Linked DNA regions of Bythopirellula goksoeyrii. The main gene of each other region encodes a partner of the protein of the gene in region 2 in a complex. Links are inferred from orthologs where the notes say so. Each region holds a gene or a part of one and is shown on either strand. Other genes may lie near its edges.

What was found.
Region 1: the proteins of Pr1d_RS14050 (region 2) and secY are in contact, whole or in part, in a crystal structure (PDB 3DIN), measured with the Thermotoga maritima proteins. The link is inferred for Bythopirellula goksoeyrii from one-to-one orthologs. Residues at the interface, in WP_004082002.1 of Thermotoga maritima: Glu261, Ala262, Arg263, Lys300, Ala301, Arg302, Thr303, Ile304, Ile305, Leu323, Tyr324, Asp325, Pro326, Val329, Ser330, Tyr333, Ile336, Lys340, Phe345, Val349, Glu363, Phe364, Tyr374, Ser375, Gly376, Gly377, Glu393, Ile395, Thr482, Ser483; in WP_004081795.1 of Thermotoga maritima: Glu108, Gly109, Glu110, Glu111, Ala236, Glu237, Arg238, Arg239, Ile240, Thr241, Ile242, Gln243, Tyr244, Ala245, Arg246, Arg247, Val248, Thr249, Gly250, Arg251, Arg252, Val253, Tyr254, Gly256, Ala257, Ser258, Thr259, Tyr260, Leu261, Pro262.

What each region holds. Positions count from the first base shown.
Region 1 is NZ_CP042913.1:1,182,958-1,192,695, reverse strand. The notes cover bases 5,092-8,077. They hold secY (preprotein translocase subunit SecY), read left to right. Parts: upstream 5,092-5,889; coding sequence 5,890-7,266; downstream 7,267-8,077. Other genes in these bases: map (type I methionyl aminopeptidase), read left to right, coding at 7,972-8,077; Pr1d_RS04665 (adenylate kinase), read left to right, coding at 7,340-7,909; rplO (50S ribosomal protein L15), read left to right, coding at 5,331-5,831; rpsE (30S ribosomal protein S5), read left to right, coding at 5,092-5,334. Also shown: rpsC (30S ribosomal protein S3), read left to right, coding at 1-543; rplP (50S ribosomal protein L16), read left to right, coding at 482-892; rpmC (50S ribosomal protein L29), read left to right, coding at 965-1,180; rpsQ (30S ribosomal protein S17), read left to right, coding at 1,231-1,545; rplN (50S ribosomal protein L14), read left to right, coding at 1,606-1,974; rplX (50S ribosomal protein L24), read left to right, coding at 1,977-2,324; rplE (50S ribosomal protein L5), read left to right, coding at 2,398-2,958; Pr1d_RS04700 (type Z 30S ribosomal protein S14), read left to right, coding at 3,020-3,205; rpsH (30S ribosomal protein S8), read left to right, coding at 3,259-3,660; rplF (50S ribosomal protein L6), read left to right, coding at 3,753-4,295; rplR (50S ribosomal protein L18), read left to right, coding at 4,353-4,721; more of rpsE, read left to right, coding at 4,879-5,091; more of map, read left to right, coding at 8,078-8,784; rpmJ (50S ribosomal protein L36), read left to right, coding at 8,964-9,077; rpsM (30S ribosomal protein S13), read left to right, coding at 9,177-9,560; rpsK (30S ribosomal protein S11), read left to right, coding at 9,664-9,738. UniProt on the Escherichia coli protein: The central subunit of the protein translocation channel SecYEG. Consists of two halves formed by TMs 1-5 and 6-10.
Region 2 is NZ_CP042913.1:3,525,236-3,534,935, forward strand. The notes cover bases 2,220-5,167. They hold Pr1d_RS14050 (preprotein translocase subunit SecA), read right to left. Parts: upstream 4,663-5,167; coding sequence 2,776-4,662; downstream 2,220-2,775. Other genes in these bases: Pr1d_RS14045 (hypothetical protein), read left to right, coding at 2,220-2,707; Pr1d_RS14055 (hypothetical protein), read right to left, coding at 4,853-5,167. Outside these bases: Pr1d_RS14035 (M2 family metallopeptidase), read left to right, coding at 1-438; Pr1d_RS14040 (hypothetical protein), read left to right, coding at 655-1,305; more of Pr1d_RS14045, read left to right, coding at 1,349-2,219; more of Pr1d_RS14055, read right to left, coding at 5,168-5,809; Pr1d_RS14060 (hypothetical protein), read right to left, coding at 6,015-6,446; Pr1d_RS14065 (M13 family metallopeptidase), read right to left, coding at 6,668-8,698; tRNA epoxyqueuosine(34) reductase QueG, read left to right, coding at 8,838-9,700. UniProt on the Escherichia coli protein: Required for protein export, interacts with the SecYEG preprotein conducting channel.

The DNA.
Region 1 (9,738 bases), 2.3 Mb from region 2 along the record:
ATCCCCAAGGTGGAGATCGAGCGGACTCGCGACGAAGTGAAGGTGATCTTGTTTGCTGCTCGTCCGGGTGTGATTATCGGTCGCAAGGGGCAGGAAGTCGAGCAATTGCAAGACGAATTGCAGGCCCTGGTGGGTCGGCGGATCAACATTAAGATCGAAGAAGTTTCTCGCCCCGAGTTGCAGGCGCAGCTTGTGGCCGAAGACATTGCCGAGCAGCTAGCCAAGCGTTCGAGTTTCCGCCGTACGATGAAACGCTCGATCGAACAGACAATGGAAGCGGGAGCCAAGGGCATTAAAGTGCAACTGGCTGGCCGCTTGGGTGGTGCTGAAATGGCCCGCCGTGAAAAGCAGATTTCCGGATCGATTCCGCTAAGTACCTTGCGGGCAAAAATTGACTACGGATTTGTGGAGGCCAAGACGGCACAGGGTCATATTGGCGTTCAAGTTTGGATTAACCAAGGTATGTACGAGGACGAGATCGATGGCGCTGATGCCCAAGAGGGTCAAGCACAGAAAAAGCCAAAGAGGTCGTATAAGAGGTAACGCCACCCGTGGAAACCGTGTCGTCTTCGGCGAATTCGGTTTGCAAGCTATGGAGGGGGGGTGGATTAGTGCCCAGACGATCGAGGCAGGACGTATCGCCGCACAGCAGTATGTGCGTGGTGAAGGAAAGCTGTATATACGCATCTTCCCTCATAAGTCGATTACATCCATTCCTTTGGAAACGAGAATGGGAAAAGGCAAAGGAGAACCCGATTTCTGGGCGGCTGTAGTCCGACCGGGAACTGTCCTCTACGAGGTATCGGGCGTGACCGAGCAGGCCGCGCGTATTTGCCTGGCCCGCCTGGCACACAAGATGCCCATCCGTGTTCGTATGGTGAAAAGGACCTAGTAATTAGGTGCTAGCGATTAGCTGTTAGTAAGACACAGCTAAAAGCTAACGACTAACAGCTAATAACTAACAATGACTAAAGCCAAAGAATTACGCGACATGAGCGATGAGCAGCTAGAGCTGACGCTCAATGAAGCCGTAGAAAACCTATTCCGTTTTCGTGTGCAGGCCCAGACAGATCGTCTGGATGCCCCCAGCGAATTGCGGAAGCAGCGCCGATTGATTGCTCGAATTAGGACCATTCAAACCGAAAGAGCGAGCTCGGCCGTTGCGGAAACCGCATCATAAAACCAAGTGCAGCAACTGCAAATTGTTCGCCGATAGCTGAGAGCTAACAAATGCCAAAGAAACAACTAATTGGTGTCGTAACCAGTGACAAGATGAATAAGAGTCGACGCGTGGAAATTGGCCGTCTGGTCAAGCACCCCAAGTTCGGCAAGTACATTCATCGTCGCACGGTTTGTCATGTCCATGATGAGAACAACGAATCGAACTTGGGAGACACGGTCGAGATCATCGAGTGCCCCCCCAAGTCCAAGCTCAAGCGCTGGGATTTAGTGCGAGTTGTGGCTGAGAACCAGCAGGTGGATATTGTCGCAATGCGTGCTGCCGCCAAGCTGGAACAAGCAGCTGCCGAGGATGGTCAGAATTAGTTCAGAATCCCGTCAGTCGTTATTAATATTTATTAATCCAAGTCGTTAGAGGCTTAAATCATGATCCAGATGCAAAGTCGCCTTGCCGTGGCCGACAATACCGGCGCCAAGGAAGTGATGTGTGTCAAAGTATTGGGAGGAAGCCGCCGGCGCTTTGCCCATCTGGGTGACGTGATCGTTTGCAGCGTGAAAAGCGTTATCCCAGGGAGTGACGTTAAGAAAAAAACCGTGGTTCGAGGAGTCATCGTCCGGGCAAAATACCCAACGCGACGCTCCGACGGCAGCTATGTGCGATTCGATTCGAACGCCGTCGTGTTGATCGACAAAGACAACAATCCACGCGGCACGCGAATTTTCGGTGCGGTAGCTCGGGAACTACGCGAGCGGAAGTTCATGAAAATCGTCAGCCTTGCCAACGAGGTCATATAGCTATGTTGATTCGTACCGGAGACAACGTTGAAGTCATTGCTGGCGCCGATCGCGGCACCAAGAGCCGTGTGATTCAAGTCAACCGTGAAACGGGTAAGGCTTTGGTTGAGAACGTCAACCGTGTTTATAAGCACGTGCGTCGTAGCCAGAAGCATCCCCAGGGTGGTCGGCTGAGCAAGGAAATGCCCGTACAATTGTCCAATTTGTTGTACGTCTGTGAGTCCTGTGGCTCACGAACTCGCTTGGGAGCCCGGTTCAGCGATGCGGGGGCCAAGGAACGCTTTTGCAAGAAGTGCAATGCAAGTGCAGGTGAAATTTCGCCCGCTCACAAAGGTCACGCCAAGAAGTAAAGAATTCGCCTGCGGCTAAGTCGCGGCCAGTAAAATCCAGCTCGTATTACAAGTAATTAAGAACGATCGTCCCATGTCAGCTCGCTTACAAGAACAGTATCAGAAAGAGATCCTTCCCGGCCTGGCTGAAAAGCTTGGACGGAAGAATCCTCATTCCCTGCCTAAGTTGCAGAAAATAGTTGTCAGTATGGGTGTAGGAAGCGCCATTTCTGACAAGAAGCACATGGAAGACGCTCTTTCTGCACTAACTGAAATTACTGGCCAAAAGCCAATGGTATGTCGGGCACGAAAATCGGTGGCGGCGTTTAAACTCCGCGAGGGATCGCCTATCGGTTGCAAAGTGACCTTGCGAGGTCAGCGAATGTACGAGTTTCTGGATCGCTTGATCTCGATCGTTCTTCCTCGTGTGAGGGACTTTCGCGGGCTCAATCCCAAAGCATTTGACAGACAGGGCAATTACAGCCTAGGGCTCAATGAACAGTTGGTATTTCCAGAGCTCAATCCAGATAAGTATACCCGGCCGCAAGGGATGAATATTGCCTTGTGTTGCTCTACTTCGTCAGACGATGAATCGCGCGAGATGCTGAGTAGTTTTGGTATGCCGTTTCGAACCGAAGAAGAAAAGCAAAACTAGAAAAGTTATTGATTCTCCCACTTTTTAGAATCAACGAATCATTGAAAGGACTGCAAGTCACGTGGCAAGTAAATCGAAAATCGCAAAGGCCGAACGAAAGCCAAAGTTTTCATCGCGGATCGAATCGCGTTGCAAGCTATGTGGCAGGCCGCGCGCCGTTTATCGTAAATTTGGCATCTGTCGTATTTGCTTCCGGAAGTTGGCGGATCGAGGACTAATTCCCGGCGTCAAAAAGGCCAGTTGGTAACAAGCTTTTATTTAGAGTGTGAAAGTACAACCCTGTAGGGGGACCAGAAGACTATGATGACCGATCCAATTGCCGACATGCTCACACGCATTCGCAATGCAGTTTGCATTGAGCGGCCTGTCGTCGAAATGCCTCATTCCAAGGTAAAACGCGGCGTTGCCGAAGTGCTCAAGCGTGAAGGTTACATCTGGGATTGGCGCGAGGAAGATGCCTCCAATACCCCGGGATCTCAGCTGTGTATCGACTTGAAGTATGGTCCGAACGGCGAACGTGTCATCCGCCATATCAAGCGGGTGAGTAAGCCTGGTCGACGTGTTTATAGTCGCGCCACGGAGTTGCGTCCTATCCTCAACGGTTTAGGGATTTCGATCATCAGCACCAGTCGTGGGGTGATCAGTGATCGTGAAGCACGCCAAAAGAATCTGGGCGGCGAAGTATTGTGTGAACTATGGTAAGGAAGGTGTTACCTATTAGCAGTTAGTAATTAGCCAGAGGTTGGCTGCAATTACTTCCTAATAGCTAACGACTAATAGCTAAGAGCTTAATAATGTCCCGAATCGGAAAAAAACCAATTGCTGTTCCTTCCGGAGTCAAGGTAGGCGTTTCGCAGCGCGAGATTACTGTCGAGGGAAAACTTGGCAAGCTCGTGTGGTCGCACCGCCCCGAAGTGGCCGTAGAAGTGGCGGAAGATGGCAAAGAAGTAAACGTTACTCGCAAAGAAGAGAATCGTGAAGGTCGAGCCTTGCATGGTCTGACTCGCGCCCTCATTCAGAACATGGTGGTGGGTGTCTCCGAAGGCTACGAGAAGAAACTCGAGATTCACGGAGTCGGCTACCTGGGTGCCATTCAGAACAACGTATTGCAGTTGCGAGTTGGCTTCGCCAACGAGATCCAGAAGCCAATTCCTGCAGGCGTGGAAGTTACTTGCCCGGATCAAACGCACGTGGTGGTTCGAGGCATAGATAAGCAAAAAGTCGGGCAATTTGCAGCCGAAGTTCGAGCTGTACGGAAACCGGAGCCTTACAAGGGCAAGGGGATTCGCTACGAAGGTGAGCAAGTGCGGCGCAAGGCAGGTAAGACGGCGAAATAAGTTTGGAGCCGAGCCTCTTCAGAGACAGGCATACAAAATAGCACAACGAGAAAAACCATGGACCATAACAAAGCACTCGGCAAGCAACGTCTGCGTCGGACCTATCGTGTTCGTAAGCGCGTTCGTGGTACCGAAGACAGGCCCCGCCTGTGCGTCAATCGTACCTTACGTCACATTACGGTGCAGGTGGTTGACGATGTTGCTGGAGTTACCCTGGCAAGCGCTTCGACAAACGACAAGTCGCTGGCAAAGAGCCTGAAGTATGGTGGCAACTGTGCTGCCGCCGAAGCGATTGGAAAGCTGATCGCCGAGCGGGCAACAGCTAAGGGCGTGAAGGAAGTCAGTTTTGATCGTGGTTCGTGCAAGTACCATGGTCGTGTAGCAGCTTTAGCCAACGCAGCACGTGAAGCCGGATTACAGTTTTAATAAAGCAACCCGGTGGCGTAAGCCTCTGGTATGCGTAACCCACTAACTCGCAAGCAAACACAAACCAAATACCAATTTCTGGAGTAAACCTATCGTGGCTGGTCCCGGTCGAGGAAGACAAAAAAAAGAAGATGATGGCCCACGCGCCGGCGAGCTGATGGAAAAGGTCGTCAAGATCAAGCGCTGCTCCGCTGTGGTCAAGGGCGGTCGCCGTTTTAGCTTTGCAGCGATGGTGGTTGTCGGCGATGGCAACGGCAAGGTCGGCTGGGGCTATGGCAAGGCCAACGAAGTCCCTCCCAGTGTTGAAAAGGCTGTGAAGGAAGGTATGCGAAGCATGGTAACCGTGGCCCGGCAGGATTCCACGATTCCCCATGTTGTCAAAGGGCATTACGGTGCCGCACGAGTGATTCTGGTTCCTGCCTCTGCTGGTACAGGTGTGATCGCAGGCTCGGCAGTGCGTGCCGTCTGCGAAGCTGCCGGCATCCATGATATTCTCACCAAGAGCTTTGGGTCGACGAATCCTGTCACTTTAGTGAAGGCGACCTTGGGTGCTTTGGAACAATTGCGTCCCCAGGTAGATGTAGAACGCTTACGCGGAGTGACACTGTCATGATTCTCAACGATGTCCATCGCGGCATTCAAAAAAACAAGAAACGCAAACGTTTGGGTCGTGGCCCAGGCAGCGGACACGGCAAGACCGCAGGTCGTGGCCACAAAGGCCAGGGCTCTCGTTCGGGAGTGTCAAGTCTCTCCATTTGGGTGGGTGGCATGACTCCGCTGGTGCGCCGTGTTCCCAAGCGAGGTTTTCATAACCAATTCGGCCTAGAAGTAGCCGTCGTCAATGTTGGACAGCTAGATAAAGCTTTTGCTGCTGGTGAGGAAGTCACCCTTGAAGCACTGGAAGCCAAGAACCTGGCCAAGGGACGGTTCGATCTGTTGAAGGTGCTGGGCGATGGTGAATTGACGAAGAAGTTAAAAATCCATGCTCATCAGTTCAGCAAGTCTGCGATCGAAAAAATCGAGAAAGCTGGGTGTGAGAAGGTTGTGCTTCCGGGGAAGACACCAGTCGCTGTAAAACAACGGGCAAAAAGGCAAGCGAAAAAGTCCTGAAATTGGTCAGGTTGAAATTATCCAATCTGCAATTTTCAATTCCGATTAGGATGGAGCTATGTGGGAAAAATTTCGCGTCATTTGGCAGATTCCGGAGTTGCGCCGGAAGATTTTGCTCACACTGGGCCTGTTAGCCATCTATCGACTTGGTTTTCAGATTCCGCTTCCAATTGTTGACCCTGTCAAAGTGCAGGCTTCGGCCACGAGTGGTCAATCCGGTGGCATGACCGATGTGCTGCAGCAAGTAGCCGTCTTTAGTGCTAGCCAACTTACCCAAGTAACAATCTTTGGCTTGGGGATTATGCCGTACATTTCTGCCTCGATTATCTTTCAGCTTTTGGGGAGCGTTTATCCGCCGTTGGAAGCTTTGCAAAAAGAAGGGGAGGCCGGCAGGAAGAAAATTAACGAATACACGCGCTACGCGACCGTCTTGATCTGTGTTATTCAAAGCTGGGTCTACGTGAATGCGTACATTGTCCCTATGCAACTGGTAGATGCTGCGTATCTCAATCCCGATACCGGCTCGCTTATGTTTAGCTGGAAAGTGGTGGCCGTACTTACCATGACGGCGGGCACCGTGTTCTTGATGTGGATCGGCGAACAGATCGATGAATTTGGCATCGGCAACGGTATCAGCCTCTTGATCATGGCAGGTATTTTGGCTGCCATGCCTGGTGCTGGATATGAACTGATCAAGCAAGCCTCGCTGGAGTTGGGTGGTGGTGCAGGTGGAAAGCTGGGCATTGAACAGTTGCTCATGTTGGCGGTCATGTTTGTCGCTGTCGTGGCGGGAGTGGTCTATATCACTCTCGGACAGCGGCGGATCCCCATGCAGAGTGCCAAGCATGTGCGAGGTCGCAAAGTTTATGGCGGTACGCGGCAGTATCTCCCTCTCAAAGTGAATCAGTCCGGCGTTATGCCGATTATCTTTGCCAGTAGCTTATTGATGTTGCCGGCCCTGATATTCACTCAGTTGAACAATATTCCTTGGAAAGCAGATGGCTTGTGGGATAACTTCTTCAGCTGGGCTAGCGATGCCTTCTCCCGAGATTCGTTGACCTATGTGCTGTTTTATGTCGCACTGATCTACTTTTTCTGCTATTTCTGGACCGCGATTACTTTCAATCCAAAAGACGTAGCAGACAATCTCAAGAACTACGGTTCTTTTATTCCCGGCTATAGACCAGGAAAGCGAACCAGTGATTATTTGGAAAAGGTGATGTTCCGCATCACCTATGTTGGTGCGGGATTCTTGGCCCTGGTGGCTATTATTCCGACAGTAATTTCGACTTCAATGGGAGTCCCCTATCGCTTGGCGAGCTTCTATGGTGGAACGGGACTTCTGATTGCCGTGAGTGTAGCTTTCGATTTAGTGCAAAAAATCGACAGTCACTTGGTTATGCGTAACTACTCGGGACTGCTAGAAAAATCTTAGGCGGCTGGCCGACCGAACTGATGCTAAACTACTGCGCGATAGTCGCGTGATATTCTGGGGACCTGAGTTTGTCATGCGGATTGTTTTTATTGGGCCGCCGGGTGCTGGCAAAGGGACTCAGTCCGTGCGGCTAGCAAAGCATTTGAATGTGCCCCCTCTCTCGACTGGTGCCATGCTTCGAGATGCCACCGCCAAAGGTACAGAACTTGGCATCGAGTCGGCCAAGTTCATGAAGCAAGGAAAGCTTGTTCCTGACAAGCTGGTGGAACAGATTCTTTTTCAACGGTTGGACGACCCCGATTGCGCCGAAGGTTGCATTATCGATGGTTTTCCTCGAACCGTGCCGCAAGCTGAAGCACTGGATCAGTGGCTTGCTGAGCGGCGGAGTCCCCTGGAGATTGTTCTGGAACTTTATGTTCCGTTCGAAGAATTGCAACGCAGACTAGCAGGGCGAGGCCGTGCGGACGACTCTCAAGAGGTCGTTAAGAAGCGATTGAGGGCTTACGATGACCTTACCCGCCCGTTATTGGATTACTACCAAGGTCGCAGCAAGCTGCATAGAATTGATGGTTTGGGTAGTCCTGATGAAGTCTTTGGACGCATGCTTGCCGCAATCAAAAGCGTAGAGCCCATTCAGGGATAACGACGCACAGGATTTTTGTAAGGAACGTTGGCTCCCGGCCAGTGTGGAGCGATATTTCTCCCATGATTCACCTCAAATCGCCACGAGAGATTGGTTTAATGCGCCAAGCGGGTTTAGCCGTTTGGAAGGCGCATCAAATAGCTGGCAAGATGATCGGGCCTGGTGCCACCACAGCTGAAATCGATCGCGCTGTAGAAAAGCACTTTTCCGATCTCGGTGCTACTCCCTTGTTTAAAGACTACCCGAATTCGGTCAAAAATAAAAAGCCTTTCCCTGCAGTTACATGTATGTCGGTGAACGAGGCTGTTGTCCATGGCATCCCTAGCAACCGTCCCCTGCGTGAAGGGGATATCGTAAGTATTGACACAGGATGCAGGCTCAACGGGTGGTGTGGCGACGCCGCCAAGACCTATCCCGTCGGCCGTGTAAGTCCCGAGGTCCAGCAGCTACTCGACGTGACCGAAAGGGTTCTGGACTTGTCAATCGAATTGATGAACGAGAAAAGCTATTGGAGTCAAATCGCCGAGGAGATGGCCCAATATGTGGCTGATCATGGGTTTTCGACCGTTGAATGTTTTGTAGGACATGGCATCGGGCGTGAAATGCACGAAGATCCTCAGGTCCCAAATTATTCGAGTCGTTCCTTGCGTGGAAGTGCAGATTTCCGGATCGAGCCAGGCTTGGTCATTGCAGTGGAACCCATGGTCAATATTGGCACGAAGAAGGTAAAAACCCTTCGGGATCAATGGACGCAGGTGACTACAGACGGAAAATTCAGTGCCCATTTTGAGCATACCGTAGCGATCACACCCGATGGCCCCACTTTGCTAACCATCGCCCCAAGTCCAGCAGAACGGAAAGAAATTGCCGTTTGATCCGGTGGCTAGGTGCAAATCCCCCGCAATTGCCCAATCCACCAGCGAAAAAACCTTTGCATGGCCCGTGTGAGGCCTTGAAGAGACGCACCGAAAAGGGCTATATTCACATGTTTCGCCAGTGCCCAACGGTCGCAGCGGGAGCCCCAATCTTCTAGTAAGAGAAGTAGAGATTAGTGATGAAAGTTCGAGCCAGTGTCAAATGTATGTGCGCTAAGTGCAAGGTGGTACGCCGACGAGGTGTAGTCTACGTTGTCTGCTCGAATCCTCGCCACAAGCAACGCCAGGGTTAGTAGACGGTTGGTCTAGCTGGCAATCGGCGAGCTTCATGTGTTTGGCTATTAAGTATTGTTGTCTAAGAACAGTTCGCGTTTTTTTGAAGTGAGTGACAGATGCCTCGTTTGTTAGGTGTAGATATTCCGACGGATCGCCCGACCGTGATTTCATTGACCTATCTCTATGGAGTCGGTCCAAAGATCGCCCGGGAGTTGTGTATTAAGGCGGGGATCGATCCACAAGTGCGGGCACGTGAGTTGGGCGAAGATGAAGTCGCACGATTGGCGGCTTTGTTAGACAAAGATTACGTCGTCGAAGGTCAACTGCGACGCCAGACAAGTCAGAATATTTCCCGGTTGCGTGACATCGCCAGTTATCGGGGGCTTCGTCATCGCCGAGGTTTACCCGTACGTGGTCAGCGGACCAAGACCAATGCACGCACACGCAAGGGTCCCAAGAAAACAGTTGCCGGTAAGAAGGGTGTTAAGGATCTTCGCTAAGCGAGGCTTTTAACATTTCTGTTTTGCCTTCGGCATTTTTCGAATTGCTGCGGGCACCTAAGTTTTTTTCGATCAAACCATATCGTTCGGAGTTCGCCTACCAGTGGCCAAGCAAGTCAAGACAAGCAAAGTAAAAAAGAAAACGGTGCGTCGCAACGTTACCGTCGCGTTTGCTCAT
Region 2 (9,700 bases):
CGACGAGATAAGTTGCTGATATTTTCTCGTTGGTGTCAGGTGATGCTGCGATTTGAAATGGCGATGTACGAAGATCCCGATCAAGACCTTAACCAACTTTGGTGGGATCTTGTTGAGAAATACCAACTAGTAAAACGCCCAGCAGATCGAAAAGCACCTGATTTCGCTAGCAAGATTCACATTGTCAGTGCCCCCTGCTATTACCATAACTACATGATGGGTGAGCTATTTGCCTGCCAAGTCCATGCAGCTATTTGTCGAGATTTGGAGCTGCCAGGAGATCCTGCAAATGCCATCTATACTCGTGTTCCCCGGGTCGGGGCGTTCATGCAGGAGAAGATTTTTGATCCGGGGGCGACGCTGCCGTGGAATGAGCTAACAAAACACGCCACGGGGGAGTTGCTGAACGCCAAGGCCTTTGCTGAGGAGTTTCAGTGATTCTATCGCCTAGCCCCTGAGGTGAGATAGAAACATCGATATTTCAATTGAATCGATCTTCTCAATGACATTTTGAATGTGTCTTGAATCTCTTTACTGGTTAGTCTAGTCTAGATTACACGTATAACTTGCAAGGCAATGTGTTCGCTTAACACTCAGGCATGTTGTATTTTTGACCAAGATACCTCTTTTTGAACATTGCTTGGAGTTCCTGTCATGAAACCTCTTGGCACACGACTTATACTTAGAGCGTTGCTGTTCTCCACAGGGATCTACGGCTTTGGGTTGGACTTTGAATTCTCGCTTGCACAATCTCCAGGGGAAACTGAACAATCCCCCGGTCAAAATGTCCCACCTTCAAGTGATGCCGCCGAGCATGACAAAATCTGGAATAGCAAAGAGATGCTCGAAGCACGTGCTCATCTGAAAACTACTTTTGAACGCTCGGCGAAGATCACGCCGGAGCAGGCGGATAAGTACATGGCAGACCTTGAAGCCTTGAGTTCAGAGCAACTCAAGGCTTGGCTTTTAAACTTTCAGCAAGAGCGCGCCAGGAACATTCAGCAGAACGAGCGGGAGCGTCAACTTCGACGCCAAGTGGTGGAAAGCCGGTCTACCGCTCAGCAAGGTGGTGGCTTTCGAAATCCCACGGCAAATAGAAGAACGGTATCCTCGGGATTGCCAGTGATGTCGACTCCACAGCCAGCAGCAAATCGAAATGTGTTTGCTGCTTCACCTCGGGTTCAGAAACCATTCTCTGACCCATCGTACCAACGATCAGTTAGGCCGCTTGTCACTTCCGAAGATGCTGCCAGATATCAGATACTCCGAGGAATTGGAACAACGGCTCCGTTTCCAATTTACTAGCAAATTAGTCACTTTAATTCCGATCTCGATTGAAAGCCGCATTATGAAACCGATCCAGGATCTTCGTTGGCATTCCTATTTCGCTGGAATTACACTTCGAACAGGGTGCTTCAGTTTTCTGCTTTGCCCTCTCTTGTTTGTCATTGTTCTGCATTGTTCGGCCAATGCCGCTGAACTAGAACAACGGCTTCCCACTTCTTCTAGCAATGCCGCACTACATTATCAGCGTGCGATTCTTTTTCTAGCGGATGTTGATGTCGAGAAACGCAAGCTACTTGAAAAACCAATCTGGGAGATTGTCACCCCGGAGACATCCGCAGACGAATTAAAAGCGATTGACGCTTTGCTGGTTGCCTCTCGCTACGCGATTCGATCGGCTCTCATCGGTGCTGCTCAGGCCAATGCAGACTTCGGTGCCGATCTGAGTGCTTATTCTGCGGGCACCCTTCTGCCTCATGTTGGACCGATGCAGCATTTAGCCAAATTGGTTGCGCTCTATGGCATGCAGCAACAAGCCGAGGGCAATTGGGAGAAATCGGCTCAACTGTATCTCGACGTGATTCGTATGGGCCAGCACATGGGAGAACAACTCACCCTGGCAGAATCGGTCGAAGCGGTACGGATTTTGGAGACTGGTTTTCACGCACTCTCTGCTTGGGCCGTGCATTGTCCCGATCCGAAGTTGATTAGGCAGGTTCGGTCGCTACTGAGTGCGATCGCACCAAATCCACTTTCACCTGCCACCGTGATAGGTTACGAAGCTGCCTTGGTCGATCTACGTCTCAAGGAATTAAAGGAAGCCTATCCCGATGGCAACTGGGCTGAATTAATGCTAGTTGTAACTGAGGGGCAGCCCGACCACTTAGACCAGGCCTCTGTCAGAGAGTTCGTTCAAGCAGAAGCCATAAAGCGAGGCGTTCCCGAGTCAGTATTTGCAGACGAAACGTCTTTTGATGAGTTCATCGAAAACTTACGCACTGTCAATGCTGAGTATTACGAGCGTATGCTTGACGGTCTTTCCCTCCCCTTGGGAAAAGCAATTGGCGTGGGACAACAAATCTATAAAGAGTTTGCTCCCAAACTCATGCGGCTAGGTGACCCCGAAACACTAAATCCAGGACAGATTTCGGCCTACTATGCTTCGCATGCTGCGGAACACAATTTGGCCGATGTAGTTTTGGCGCTCAGCGCCAACAAACAGGGTGAGCTTTTCCCGAATGAATTGTCCAAGGTAGCCAGCGATTTTGGTGGCGTGCTACCGCAAGGCCCAACGGGCAACAAGGTTTCTTACAAGGTTTCGCCAGATCAAAAGGGTTTTCGAATTTCCTATCCGGGAGCAAAGATTGGCGAAGTTGAGATACCGGAGATTGCATTTGACTATGGAGGGGGAAAAGGTCGCTGATTGACCGCTAAGCCGCAAGCGGCATTTTGGTGGGGCGTTAGCGGCGGCGGGAGGCCGAGCGCCATATTTTACCCTGGCGTATCCAGATACGGATCCTGGCCCATTTGGCGTTGGACCTTTTGGCGTTCTTTTTCGTGGTAGAGGAGGATCTTGCGGTCGCGAAAGTGGCGTTTTTCGACGCGCCGTTGGGCGCGGTGGAACAGTTGCTCCATCCCTTTTATCGGGCCGGTGGATTTTAGGCCCAAGGCTTCGAGTTTGGCGGCGCGCTTGGGGCCGTAGCCCAAGAGCAAGATTTCGTCATCGAGGGCTAGAAACTGGCGGTATGTGCCGGGATCCCCCTGTCGTCCGCAACGTCCGATGAGTTGGCGGTCGACGCGTTTGGCTTCGTGGAGTTCTGTGCAAATCACGTGCAGGCCCCCGATCTCGCGGACCCCTTCGCCGAGGCGAATGTCGGTACCACGGCCTGCCATGTTGGTAGCGACTGTGACTTTGCCTTTCTCGCCAGCCGCAGCGACGATCTCGGCCTCGCGAGCCACATGGCGGGCATTGAGAATGACCGGCTCCACACCTTGCTCCACAAGGAGGTTGGCCAGGTGTTCGCTTTTGTCGATCGAGCGGGTGCCGATCAGCACGGGTCGATCGAGCCGATGTTGCTCAATGGCGTCTTCTACCACGGCTGCCCATTTTTGATCCTTTGTACCATACACAAGTGTGCGGAGTTGCTTGCGGATAGGGGGGCGGTTGGTAGGGATCGAGAGGACATGCACATGGTAGATTTTCTTCAACTCGCCACGACTGGTCGACGCTGTGCCGGTCATGCCTCCCAAACGCTCGTAGCGTAGAAACAGGTCTTGGATCGTAATGCGGGCGGCCTGATTGGTGGCAAAAGTGATTTCAACGCCTTCCTTGGCTTCAACGGCTTGATGGATTCCTGCCCGCCACTTCCGCCCTTCGGCCATACGGCCGGTGAACTCATCGACAATCACAATCTCACCGTCGCGTACCACATAGTGGCGCTCGAAGAACATCTCGCGGGCCACCTTGATCGCGCGCTGAATATATTCGTAGATGGTCGAGAGAGGGAGCCGGTCCATCTCGCTTGGTTTTTGAAGCATTCGGACGAACTGCCGACCGGCTAGTGAGAGTTCTACAGTGCGTTCATCATGGTCGTATTCATAGTGTTCATTTTCGATGAACTCTGGAGAGACTTCGGCTGCCCAGCGGTAGGCCTCTGCGGCGATCTTTTCATCTTCGCCAGGCAAAGCACTGATAATCAACGGGGTTCTCGCTTCATCGATGAGGATGCTGTCTGCCTCGTCGACCAGCATGAAGTGCAAGCCGCGTTGAACGGGTTGATCGGTCCCTCCGCCCGAAGCTACGCCAAGCATCTTGCCAAAAATGTCCTGCTGGCCATCTCCCTGGGACCGCAAAAGGAGGCGATCTCGCAAGAAATCAAAGCCCATCTCGTTGGCCGTGCCATAGGTGACATCGCATTCGTAGGCCTTGCGGCGTTCGGGCTGGGGCTGCTGTCCCTGGATGATGCCGACCGACATGCCGAGCGCGGAATAGAGCGGCGTCATCCACTCAGCATCGCGGCGTGCGAGGTAATCGTTCACCGTGGCCAAGTGGGCACCATTGCCTTCGAGAGCAGCCAAATAGAGTGGCAATGTTGCAGTCAGCGTTTTACCCTCGCCAGTCTGCATCTCAATGATCGATCGATGATGGATGGCAGCGCCACCCATGATTTGCACGTCGAAGTGTCGCATGTTGAGTTTGCGCCGACCTGCTTCTCGCACGAGAGCGAATGCTTCGACGAGTAGCTTATCGATTGGTTCACCGCTACGCACCCGATAACGCAGTCCCAGGCTCGATTTGCGGAGTTCGTAGTCGTTGAGGGCTTCCATCTGGGGTTCAAGAGCTGTAACGAGGGGGACGTAACTCGCGCAGCGGGCCATCTGGTCGCCGAATGTCGACCGGATATTGCATGTTAGGCCGCGAGGAATTCTGGACACAGTTGGTCAGTAATCTGAATTGAAATGACGGGGCGGGGGGCGCGCTCTGCTGCGCTGGGACTCCGCATCGCGGCTAACGAAGCGAATGCGGAGATTCCATCATATCGCTTGGGAGTCGCTTGAGAATGGCAAGTCAGCGTTGACGCTGGATTCCCTCGATGGTGTACGAGGGCATGAATTGTCCGCCACCCGCATCGAGCACTTCCATATAGCCCTGAACGAGTATATGTTCACCCGCCGGCAGGCCTCCGAGGACATCGGGATTGCTGATTACGGCTATGCCGCCGTATTGGTCGAGGCCACCTCCAATGGTGATGTACCGAACGCCCCAGACTCCCTTTTCGGGGAAGTACTGCAGTTGACCCCGAAGCCACGTGTAGGTGGGGTCAAAGCCAAATAAATTGCTGTCTTCCTGTGGGCCGATATTTGGAGATTGAAATCCAGAGGAAGACTCCGTTTGTCGGCTACTTCCCTGCGGACGGAAACCATCACTAGCGGCAACTGGTAAAGTTGTTGCGGCGGGAAGTATAGCGGTTGGCTGTTGAACCAGTGGTTGAGATTGCGGAAATCCTTGAGTCGCGATGGGCGGCTCGTATACGTAGCCCTGCTGAGGCAATGATTGCTGCTGGGCTGCGACTTGAATGATGTCGGTTGAATTGTTGGCTGGTACGGAAGCGAATCGCAGATTCTGGTTATCTGGCAAAACGCTCACAACTTGGCTCTCCACGGAGCTGATACTGGCAGGCGCGTAGCCGGTAGTAGGTTGTGCGCCGTAAGGGGTGACGTTACCCGTTGGAGCAGGTTGATTCCAACCACCAGGTGGGTAAACGGGTGACGTTTGCGGTGGAGGGGTCACGGCAGGTGGATAGGTGGAAGGTGGAGGTGGATAGGATGTACTGGGCGGGACTACACTGGTAGCGCCAGGTACAGGATCGCCGGGGTAATACGGCTGCGCAGCACCGGGCTGCAATGCACCTGTTGATGGAGGGGGAACGCGATCAGGTGCAAGAAATGGATTCGTGATCGGCGCCGATTGGCTTCGGCAACCTATAGAAAATAATAAAACGAGTAGGGTGAGTAACCACCGCATCGGCAGATTCCTTTCTACCGTGAAACGAACAGGATTGCGCAACGGAAAGAGTCGTCGCGCCAACTGGAAGACGAATGTTAGCTATACCGCCGAGTTTGTCCAGAGCTATTAGCTATTGGTTGTTAGCAATCGGCCAAAGAAATCGCCAGTCACTGCTAGCAGTGACTGGCGTCTGATACTTGAAATCCGATTTTTCACCTAAGTGCTATCGTTTTGCGATATGCGAAACGACATAGGGATTTGCCACCACGAGTGGCTCAATTGCCGTTTTGGTCTTGGTAACACGGTCGTCGCTAGCAGAGTTTTCCTCGGTGGTGCTCGAGGACGCCGGCACAACATACGGATTGTTGATCTCTAGGGGGGCGGCCGCAGACATGTCGATCTCAGGAGTCATAACCCCCGGAGGATAGGCGAACGGACTGTAGCCATAAGTCCTGGCAACCGGCACGCTATAATAGACGGGTGGAAAAGCAGAGTAGTAGGGAACATTCTGTGACAATATGCCGTAGAGTCGGCCTGAATCCCAGAAGTTGTAACCACCACCATAGAATCCACCACCACACTGTGCCTTAGCCTGGGTGCCTATGGAAAGGCTGGCCACGGCCATAAGCACTACGAATCCAAATTGTTTGATCATTGCTGAGTTCCTCTTCATCTGAAGTGTCAATCTCTGAAAAGACGGCCAAAGGGCCTCTAACTCCAGAATAATCAGACTGGGCCGAAACGCAACTATTTGCGTGAATCTCGGGAAAAATGACGGTTTAAAGCTGCTTCCTTTCTAGCCCTGGGCGCAGGGCCCATGGTTTGTGGCGGATCCAACTCACGGCTTTCACCGGGGGCTAGAAAGGAGCGATGGCACTACCAGATTCGGATGCGATCCTCGGGTGCGCGGTATTGTTCGTCGCCGAGCTTGACTTCAAACGCTTCGTAAAAGGGATCGAAGTTTGACATGGGGCCGTTGCTCCGATACATCGAAGGTGAATGAGGGTCGACGAGTAGTCGCTTCAACATCTCGGCATCGCGGTATTTTCGCTGCCAGCTCTGGGACCATCCAAGAAAGAAGCGTTGGTCGCCCGTCCAGTCGTCGATGATAGGCGCCTCCTCTCCATCCAAGAACAAGTTATAGGCCTTGTAGGCGATCGACATTCCCGAGAGGTCGGCAATGTTTTCTCCCAGGGTGAGTTTACCATTCACGTGTTTGCTTGGTAGTGGAGAATAGCTGTTAAACTGATCGACTAGCTTTGAAGTGAGCTTGTGGAAAGCAGCTCGATCCTCGTCTGTCCACCAATTGTTGAGATTGCCATCACCATCGTATTTACTCCCTTGATCGTCGAAAGCATGGCTGATCTCGTGCCCGATAATCGCACCAATACCGCCATAGTTGACCGCGTCGTGGGCATCGACATCGAAGAATGGAGGTTGCAGAATCGCGGCGGGGAATACAATCTCATTTTGGCCCGGGTTGTAATAAGCATTGACCGTCTGAGGGGTCATGAACCATTCCTCCTTGTCGACCGGTTTCCCCAGTTTGTCGATCATGCGATTGTATTCCACCTCTGCTGAGCGAAGATAGTTGCCCAGTAGATCGTCTGGCTCAATAACAAGTGCCGAATAATCTCGCCATTTGTCGGTGTGTCCGATTTTTGTAGTGATCTTAGCAAGTTTTTCTTTGGCTTTTTCTTTGGTGACAGGCGTCATCCACTCTAGGTCGTCGATACTTTGCTCATAGGCCTTCATCAAATTGCCAACCAAGTCATCCATTCGCTCTTTGGCTCGATGAGGAAAGTTCTTTTTGACATAGAGCTGCCCGGCAGCATCTCCAAGGACGCCAAACCCGCGTTTGCCAGAGATCGCATCGACGGCGCGTTTCCAACGCGGCTCCAACTCTGGCGTACCCCCGAGTTGCTTGCCATAGAGTGCGAATTGTGCGTCGACATAAGGGGCTGGAAGCGCGCTTGCGAACGCATCGAGCAGATGAAAGCGGAGGTACTCTTTCCACACGTCCAAAGGGGTGTTACCTATCAATGCATCGAGCTCTTCAAAGAAGCTAGGGGTACAAACATTTAGCTCTTCGACTCCCTCGACACTAGCTGAGTCGAAAAAAGATTCCCAAGGAAGGCTGGGAGAGAGTTCCACTAGTTCGGCAATTGTATGCTTGTTATAGCGTTTGTGGGCGTCACGAAGCTCGGTTTTCGTCCACTGCAGCTTGGCGAGAGCTGTTTCAAGATCCAGGATTTGCGTGCCAACGTTCTTTTCGTGGGGCAGATCGCTTAGCTCAAACAATGTGTTGATATACTTCACCAATGCCGCTCGGGCGGCAAGATTCTCTTCGCTCTCTTCCAGGTAGTAATCTCGGTCAGGGAGAGTTGTGCCTGACTGGATCAGAGCAGCCAGATAGCGAGTCGAATCTTTGTCGTCCTGGTCGACAAAGAACCCGAAAGGAGTTTCAACACCGATTTGATTGAAATGGCCAAAAAGTTCAATCAGTTCGTCGTAGGATTTCACATGATCGATTGCATCCAATTCGCTTTGCAGGGACCCAATCCCATGCTTGGCGATAGTGGCTTCATCCATGTAACTGGTGTAGAAATCGCCGATTTTCTGTTCGAGGCTTCCCTTGGGGTGGTCGCTCTCAGCGGCCTGTTCGCATATTTCCTTTATGGCCAACTGGGCTTCGTCCTCAAGAAGGCTAAATGAGCCGTAGTTCGATTTGTCCGCCGGTATAGGAGTATGCTTGAGCCAATTGCCATTCATGTAGAGGAAGGGATTGTCTTGTACTCGAACAGACGGATCGATGGCTTTTCTATCGAGCCCGGATTTTAGCTCCGCAGCAAAGGTATAGGGAATGAAAGCAAACAGTGAAAACGCGACGATTGCCATCCGACTCATATTTGATAGATCTCCTGAAAAAATCGATGAATAAAATAGTAGAAATGATATCCATAGCTGGAAGGCAATGGTTGCACAATTCTAGACGAGATTCCGCTGGGGGGCGAGGGAAGATTCTTCTCGTGGTAGAATCGCATAAATGTCCCCTGACGAAATCACAAAGCGAATCAAGCAAAATGCCAACGAATTGGGCTTTCAATTGTGTGGTATCTGCCCAGCAATTTCTCCACCAGGGGCTGCTCGCCTGGACGAGTGGCTTGCCGCTGGTTACGGCGGACAAATGCACTACATTGCTGACCGGCGCGAAGCATATGTCGATCCAAAGCATGTGCTCGAAGGCGTCCAGAGCCTTGTGATGCTGGGCATGATGTACCACGGGACCGGTGAGTCCGTGCCAACTACCGGTACGGTGGGACGCGTAGCGCGCTACGCTCAGGGAACGGTTGACTACCACAATGTGATCCGCGAGCGATTGCACTCTTTAGCGGACAGTTTAAGAGAAATGGCACCTAAGGCTACCACCAGGGGCGTGGTCGATACAGCACCGCTCTTAGAACGAGAGTTCGCACAAATGGCAGGGTTGGGTTGGGCGGGAAAAAATACGCTGTTGTTGTCCAGGCATGCAGGTAGCTATTTTTTTCTAGCTGCTCTACTTACCGACGCAACTCTTGAGTACGACAAACCCTTCGAGGCAGATCATTGCGGTACTTGCACAGCTTGCCTGGATGCATGCCCTACGGACGCCTTTCCCCAGCCCTACGTGCTCGATGCCTCGCGATGCATTAGCTATCTGACAATCGAACTGCGAGACGCCGTTCCCAGCGAACTTCGTGAAGGGATTGGCGACTGGGTGTTCGGATGTGATGTCTGCCAGGAGGTTTGTCCGTGGAATCGTGATGTGCCGTTGTCGGAGGAGCCAAACTTTGCGCCTCAATCAGAATTGAATCCGCTTGAGTTACCGCCACTGTTCGAGATGGACGAGTCCGACTTTCGCCAGAGATT